DNA from 2 places in the Halomonas sp. BDJS001 genome. Region 2 is predicted to be linked to the other one. Evidence: predicted binding sites of a transcription regulator. Region 2 holds the regulator's gene; the other holds the start of a gene.
What was found. The regulator FNR, encoded in region 2, switches genes on or off when oxygen is low (the NO sensors DNR and NnrR bind a similar motif). The targets are predictions, from matches to a motif close to TTGATNTANATCAA.

Region 1: a site for FNR is predicted at 1,905-1,918, ahead of paaG (2-(1,2-epoxy-1,2-dihydrophenyl)acetyl-CoA isomerase PaaG). Genes of this name have one in related genera too.

What each region holds. Positions count from the first base shown of each region.
Region 1 is NZ_CP110535.1:4,447,102-4,451,229, forward strand. It holds gene paaX (phenylacetic acid degradation operon negative regulatory protein PaaX) at 1-813, shown strand, start outside; gene paaY (phenylacetic acid degradation protein PaaY) at 863-1,477, opposite strand; gene paaG (2-(1,2-epoxy-1,2-dihydrophenyl)acetyl-CoA isomerase PaaG) at 2,067-2,858, shown strand; gene paaI (hydroxyphenylacetyl-CoA thioesterase PaaI) at 2,970-3,437, shown strand; gene paaK (phenylacetate--CoA ligase PaaK) at 3,516-4,128, shown strand, end outside.
Region 2 is NZ_CP110535.1:3,673,308-3,677,435, reverse strand. It holds gene OM794_RS17165 (DNA polymerase III subunit epsilon) at 1-211, shown strand, start outside; gene ttcA (tRNA 2-thiocytidine(32) synthetase TtcA) at 322-1,242, shown strand; gene fnr (fumarate/nitrate reduction transcriptional regulator Fnr) at 1,235-1,981, opposite strand; gene hemN (oxygen-independent coproporphyrinogen III oxidase) at 2,064-3,497, opposite strand; gene OM794_RS17145 (sulfite exporter TauE/SafE family protein) at 3,573-4,128, opposite strand, start outside.

The DNA.
Region 1 (4,128 bases), 770 kb from region 2:
GGCGGTACCGTTTGGTTAGGCAGTCTATCGAAACTGGTGGAGCCCATCGGTATCAATGAGCGGCTGGTGCGTACATCGGTTTACCGGCTGACCAATGAAACCTGGCTACGGGGAGAGAAGATCGGTCGTCGCAGCTACTACCGGTTGAGTGGCCCTGGTCGGCGTCGTTTCGAGCAAGCCTTTAAGCGTGTCTATCACGGCGCCCAGCCAGCTTGGTCGGGACAGTGGACATTGGTATTGCTGACACAGCTTCCCCCAGACCGGCGCCAGCAGATTCGTGATGAGCTTGAATGGCTAGGCTTTGGTAGTTTTGCTCAGGGCGTGCTGGCGCATCCCACGCTGTCATGTGCAGAGACCATGGCGGCCTTGCAAGAACTGGATGCAGCAGACGATACGATTGTAATGCAGACGCAAACCATGGAGCCCATGACCAGCAAGCCGCTGCGTCTCCAGGTCAGAGAGAGCTGGAACCTCGACGAATTAGCCGAGCTCTACCAACGTTTTCTCGTTAAGTTTCGCCCACTCTGGAATGCCCTCAACGCAGAGAACCATTTGGGGCAGGAAGAGTGTTTCATTGCCCGCACCTTGCTTATTCACGAGTATCGCAAGGTTCAATTACGCGACCCCCTCCTGCCTGAGGAACTACTCCCCACGGCGTGGGAAGGCCGCTACGCCCATCAGCTCTGCCGCAACCTTTATCGTTTGCTCTACGAACGTGCAGAACGCTGGCTGGATCAACATCTGGAAAACGCCGAGGGCCCACTACCCGCCCCAGGCCCCAGCTTCTACCAGCGCTTCGGCGGGCTGGATTGAACGCCTAACGAGACTGCTTAATCAGTCATCACATCGGGCATAACGCACCTTATGGCTGTGGCGACTGATCCAACGTCTGCTGCTTGGGTTGAGTATCACCAGCCAGCAAGGCTGGACGATCAGCATCGAGTTCTGCCAGCGGCTCACAGGGTTCCAAGCTGTCACGGCAACGGGTTACTAAGCGCTGATACTCCTGGGTGCCCTGCTGCTTCCAGGCGAACTCCTCATCACTCAGCGGGCGCTTTACCTTTGCGGGAGCCCCCATCACCAGCGACTGGGGCTCACACTCGAAGCCCGCCTTGACGAACGCTGCCGCCGCCACGATAGAGCGTTCAGCAATCTTGGCGCCATCCATCACTACGGCGTTCATGCCAACCATGGCATCACGCCCAATCACGCAGCCATGCAGTACCGCGCCATGGCCGATATGGCCATCCTTCTCAACCTTGGTGACGCAGCCCGGAAAGCCGTGCATCACACAGGTATCCTGAAGGTTAGCCCCCTCTTCCAGCACCAGCCGCCCGAAATCACCACGCATCACCGCGCCGGGGCCTACATAACAGTTGGGGCCTACGATTACGTCGCCAATTAACACCGCAGTAGGGTGGACATAGGCGGACGGGTGTACCACCGGCGTCACCCCTTCAAGTCGATAGTAAGGCATCACACTCTCCGTTAGCTTGATTGGCCGTGTGGGACGCTGCCCCCATCGCCCGCTCTTCGAACTGTTCGACCCCTGCCCCGTCAGTTGTGTAGTCACCTAGGGTTATCGCGCCTTTGCTGCGCTGATTGCGTTATGGGGCGCTCCAGCGCTCAATCTATTTTGATACGCTATATCAACGAAGATTATATTTTACGTAACAAAACATCAAACACTTTACCTGTCACGGGCTTCTTCAGAATTGGCACACGGTTAGCTAAAAACTCGATTTACCCCGGCTATAAGTCAGATTTCTAGACGCACTTCGCTTTTTTATACCATCGTCTAACCATTACCTTATATTCGCAAAAAATCCCCACAAACCACTGTTAGCAAGGCATAAATTACCAAAAACAACAATAAGCGACACACCATAAATGAGAATACGATATTGATGTGTATCAAAATAATTCTATACTCGACAGATATTAACCCTGTACACCACAGGCCGAACGGTCACTGGCGGGCACCGACGACCGCGAAAAGGGTATGCGCGCCTTCCAATAAAAACGACCTGCCACTTTTCAAGGGCACTGACACAAGGACATTACCCATGAGCCAAGCGCTCCTGCTTTACAGCGTGGAAGACGGCGTCGCCTGTATCACCCTGAACCGCCCCGAAAGCTTGAACAGCTTCAATACCGAAATGCATGCCGAGATGCGCAAGGTGCTAAAAGCCGTGCGCCAGGACTCAAGCGTTCGCGCTTTGTTACTGACGGGCAACGGCCGAGGCTTCTGCGCCGGTCAGGATCTTTCCGACCGTAGCGTCGCGCCCGGCGAGCAGGCCCCCGACCTCGGCGAGTCGCTGGAGAAACGCTACAACCCCATGCTGCGTGCCTTCAAGGACATGCCATTCCCCACCATTTGTGCGGTGAACGGCGTAGCAGCTGGCGCTGGGGCCAATATCGCCCTGGCCTGCGACATCGTGCTGGCGGCCCGCTCCGCAAGCTTTATTCAGGCCTTTTGTAAGATCGGCTTGATTCCGGACTCAGGCGGCACCTGGACACTGCCTAACTTAGTGGGCATGGCTCGCGCCAAGGGCTTGGCGATGCTCGGCGACAAGCTCCCCGCCGAGACCGCCGAGCAGTGGGGCATGATCTGGCGCTGCGTCGACGATGAAGCACTGCAAGAAGAAGCCATGAGTATGGCCCGCCACCTGGCCACTCAACCCACCCATGGCCTGGCACTGATTAAACGCGCCCTGCATGCCAGCAGCGATAATAGTTTCAACGAGCAGCTCGACCTGGAACGTGACCTGCAACGCCTTGCTGGGCGCAGCGAAGATTACCGCGAAGGCGTCAGCGCTTTCATGGAAAAACGCCGTCCCACCTTCAAGGGAGAGTGATATGCCAGCCCTTCCACCGCGCCCTAATGCACCTACAAAAGAGCTACGGCGAAGAGCGCTATCGCAGTTCTTACCGACTACGTCGCAAAGCTATGAGCGAGGAGAACATTCATGAATGATGCCCAACTGACGCCACAACAACTGGCAGAAGCCTGTGCCGATGCGATGTTTTCCCGCGACCATGCCAGCCAAGGGCTGGGGATGCGCATTACCCGCGTGGCGCCCGGCTTCGCCGAACTGACCATGACCGTGCGTCAGGACATGGTGCAGGGGCACGGCCACTGCCATGGCGGATTTCTATTTGCCCTCGCCGATTCCGCCTTCGCATTTGCCTGCAACAGCTACGATGAAGCCACAGTCGCTGCTGGTTGTAGTATCGACTATCTAGGCCCCGGCCAGCTGGGCGACGAGATCACCGCCACCGCCGAAGAGCGCAGCCGCCGTGGGCGTACTGGCATTTATGACATTACATTGCGCAATCAGCACGGCGACACCATCGCCTTGTTCCGCGGGCGCTCTTACAAAATTCGCGGCAGCGTACGACGCTTGGAAGACACCACTGCTGGAGAGAGCCAATGAAAGACGCGCTGATCACTGCGCGCTTATAAGCACTACTAAAACTAGCCCAATAACAACTAGCTTGATCGGAGCCCCCTGATGAATCAGCCCGTAACGCGTATCGACACTGCAACTCTCGACCCTCTGGAAACCGCCAGCGTCGACGAACTCCGCGCCACTCAACTCAAGCGCCTGCAGTGGAGCCTTAAGCACGCTTACGACAATGTGCCGTTCTACCGCCACTCCTTCGACAAGGCTGGAGTGCATCCCAACGATATCCAGACGCTGGCGGATCTCTCCAAACTGCCTTTTACCACCAAGGCTGATTTGCGCGACAACTACCCGTTCGGCATGTTGGCCACACCGATGAGCGAGATCGTTCGCATCCATGCCTCCAGCGGCACCACCGGGCAGCCTACGGTGGTGGGCTACACCCAGAGCGATATCGATGTGTGGTCTGATGTGATGGCGCGCTCGATCCGCGCCGCCGGCGGCAGCCGCAACGACAAGGTGCATGTGGCCTACGGTTATGGCCTGTTCACCGGCGGTCTGGGTGCCCATTACGGCGCCGAGCGCCTGGGTTGCGCGGTGATCCCCATGTCGGGTGGTCAGACCGAGAAACAGGTGCAGTTGATCCGTGATTTCGAGCCGGACATCATCATGGTCACTCCCTCGTATATGCTCAATATTGCGGACGAGATGGAGCGCCAGG
Region 2 (4,128 bases):
TGCTCTGCCCAATGCCCAAGTCGATGTGGCGAGACTGCATCAGCGCCAACTGCGGCGACTGCATCCCCAGGTAGAAGCGCCCAGCAGCTTCACCCAGGCGTTGGCATGCTGGCAGGTGCCCGCCATGGGCGTGCAGAGCGTACTGGGCGAGGCCACCGCCAGCGCACTGCTGTATATGCGCCTGCAGCGTGTTATGGCACAGGCTGCTTAGGGAGGAGCCACGAGTAGTTGGGTCAAGGCGAAGAGTGTTGTTAGAATAGCCCCCAATTATTTCTGTGTAGCACCTCTTCTCTTCACCATACCCTCGGCAGTGCCTATACCATGCAATCTCTTGATCACTTTGATCCTGCTCACCTTGATACAGTTGTAGCCACCCCAGCTAACGCTGAGCAAAACCAGCCAGAGCTGGCTGATGCCAAGCAGAAGCGTGAATTTAACAAGCTGCAAAAGCGTCTGCGCCGGGAAGTGGGCAATGCGATTATTGATTACCAAATGATCAATGAAGGCGACCGCGTGATGGTGTGCCTATCCGGCGGCAAGGACAGCTACACCATGCTGGAGATTCTGCGCAACTTGCAGCGCAATGCGCCGGTTAATTTTTCACTGGTGGCGGTCAATCTGGATCAGAAGCAGCCGGGTTTTCCCGAACACGTGCTGCCTGCCTATCTGGATAAGCTGGGCGTGGAGTACCATATTGTCGAGCGCGATACCTATTCGGTGGTGAAGGAGAAGACCCCAGAAGGCAAAACCACCTGCGCGCTCTGTTCACGGCTGCGGCGTGGCTCGCTGTATGGGTTTGCCGAAGAGATTGGCGCCAATAAGATTGCTCTTGGCCATCATCGGGAAGATATCCTCGAAACCCTGTTTCTGAATATGTTCTTCGGCGGCAACCTGAAAGCGATGCCGCCCAAGCTGTTATCCGATGATGGAAAAAATATCGTTATTCGCCCATTGGCTTACTGCAAAGAGGCTGATATTGCTGAATTTTCGCGGTTGATGGAATTCCCGATCATCCCCTGCAACCTCTGCGGCTCACAGCCCAATATGCAGCGTCAGGTGGTCAAAGAGATGCTCGCCGAGTGGGACAAAAAGTTTCCGGGCCGCCTGGAAAGCATGTTTAAAGCGGTGACCAATATTGCGCCCTCCCAGTTGGCAGACCGCAGCCTGTTTGATTTTGAAGGCTTAGAGGCCAAACAGGCGGAACTGCTGGCAGGGCGCATCCAGGCCTTTAACGTCAGCTAACCGTTTGCTCTTCCTCTTCAGCGAGGGTAATCAAGCGCGGCATGTCGAGAATATTGACCTCTCGCCCGGAAACCGCTACCACGTTCTGCTGCTGAAAGCGGCTTAAAATGCGGCTGACGGTTTCCACTGCTAAGCCCAGGTAGTTGCCAATATCGGCTCTGGGCATTGAGAGGCGAAAACTATAGGGTGAGTAGCCCCGGCGACGAAAACGATCCGAGAGCGTAATCAGGAAGCTCGCCAGCCGCTGATCCGCGGTTTTACGCGACAGCAGACGCATCATACGACGATCATCACGTAACTCTTTGCTCATGCTGCGATACAGCTGGCCACGTAGCTCAGGGATCTCTTCCGAGAGTAGATCCAGACGGTCAAAAGGGATCTCGCAGACGGTGGTGGTTTCCAGTGCAATAACGCTACCGGGGTAGTGCTCTTCGTCAATGCCATCCAGTCCCACCAGTTCACTGGGCAGGTAGAAGTTTGTCAACTGTTCGCTGCCGTTACCTTCAGCGGTGATCTGTTTCAAACTCCCTGAACGCACCGCGTAAACGCTGGTGAAAGTGTCACCTTGGCGAAACAGAGGCTCGCCTTTTTTCAGCGGCGCACGGCGGCGAATAATCGCATCGAACTGCCCCATATCGTCCAACTCAAGGGCAAGCGGCAGGCACAGCGAGCTAAGGCTGCAGGTTTGGCAGCGCGCTTCGTGGAGTAGCGAGCGCCGGCTGCTCATGGGTTCCAACATACGATGCTCCTTGAGTGGGTCAGGGTAAAATTAGTAAATTCTTACTTATTGTAGTGGCGTTAGCATGCCTGCAATAAGATGATTAGACAATCTTAGAGTAGCGCTGTCCCGTTTGCCCAGAAAGATGGGCATCGAACGCCATGGCTAAATGGCGAATAAGCAGCCGCCCCATGGGCGTGGCAATAAGTTGATCACCTCTACGGATGATTAGGCCATCTTGCTCGGCGCCCTGTAAACGTTCCAGCGCGGGTGCAAAATAGCGGGGGGCATCAATGTTCCAGCGCTGGCTGACCGCCGCCAGATCAATGCCCATATCGCACATCAGCCGCTCAATCACATCCCGGCGGATTAGGTCGTCGTCACTCAGCCGCACGCCGCGTACGGTGGCAAGCTTGCCTTGATCCAACGCCGCTTCATAGCGCGCCAGGTCGCTAGGGTTCTGCGCATAGACGTCATCGATGCGCGAAATTGCCGAAACGCCAAGCCCGATTAAATCGCACTGGGCGTGGCTGGAGTAGCCTTGGAAGTTGCGCTGTAGCGAACCGTCGCGCTGGGCAATGGCCAGGCTATCGTCAGGGCGGGCAAAGTGATCCATGCCGATATGCACGTAGCCTGCCGCGGTAAGCATCTCGATGGTGGCGCGCAGAATTGCCAATTTCTCTTCGCCACCCGGCAAGTCGTCGACGTTAATACGCCGCTGGGGGGCAAATCGCTCCGGCATGTGCGCGTAATTAAACACGGAAAGACGCGCGGGGTTGAGGTCAATTACCTGGCGAAGCGTATTCGCAAAGCTCTTTTCTGTCTGAAACGGTAACCCGTAAATAAGATCAATATTGAGCGAGCGAAAGCCCAGGCGGTGCGCCTCCTCCATCAGCGTTTCGGTAAGTACCCGAGGCTGAATGCGGTTAATCGCTTTCTGCACCAGCGGGCTTAAATCCTGCACGCCCAGACTAATACGGTTAAAGCCTAACGACTGTAGGTGACGCAGGGTAAACACATCCGCTTCGCGAGGGTCTATCTCAATGGCGTAATCGCGATCAGCAGACGATGAAAGGCCAAAACGGGCGTCCAGGCGATCAATCAGGTCACCCATCTGATTCAAGCTGAGAAAGGTCGGCGTACCGCCACCCCAGTGCAATTGCTCCACTGGTCGTGAGGTATTCAAGTGGCGGGCAGTCAGCACCATCTCGCGGTCTAGCCGGGCTATATAAGGCTCGGCCAGAGCGGTGTTCTTGGTGGCGATTTTGTTACACGCGCAGTAGAAGCAGATCTTGCGGCAGAAGGGTACGTGAACATACAGTGAGAGTGAACGCTTACTGGCATTGCTACGCTCCAGCGCCTGGGTCAGGTCGTCAGGCGTAAACTGGTCGTGAAACGACAGAGCCGTAGGGTAGGAAGTATAGCGCGGGCCGCTAGTGTCGTAGCGGCGCAGCAAGGCTTCATCCCATACCGGCTGCATAGGAGTGGCGGCTGCCGCAGATGCAATGGGCAAGGCAGCGGGGGCATGAACGGGCATGAAGGGGCACTCCGACGTTAGGAAATGCCGCTAGACTAACCCCCAGAGTGGGGGGAAACGTTGAGCCACGTCATACTAATGGAGGTTGTGTGCCGAAAGCGTCCACAGCTGCCACAGGGCAAAAGCGATAATCGTCAGTGCCGCCACGCTGCGCGTTGCCGGGTGGCGAATCAAATGGCTGAGCTGGCGCGCGGCCAGGCCCGTGGCCAGCAGCGCCGGCAGTGTGCCAAGCCCAAAGGCGCCCATCAGCAGGGCACCCTGGAGCGGGTCGGCAATCGCCAAGCTCCAGGCCAACATGGAGTAGACCAGCCCACAGGGTAGCCAGCCCCAAATGGCCCCCAGGGCAAAGGCTTGGGGAAGATGCACCACAGGCATCAAGCGCCGTCCCACAGGTTCGATAAAACGCCAGAGGCGGCGGCCAACGGCTTCGACCTTGAGCAGCCCCTTCCACCAGTTAGCGATATAGAGTGCCATCAGGATCAGCATCAGCGCGGCAAACACCTGAAGTAGCAGTCGCGCCGTAGCGGACAGCGAAAACAGCGTGCCTAGCATGGCAACCAGTGCGCCTGCGCTCATATAGCTAATAATACGGCCTGCATTGTAGCTGAGCAGCAGGCCACCCATGCGCGCT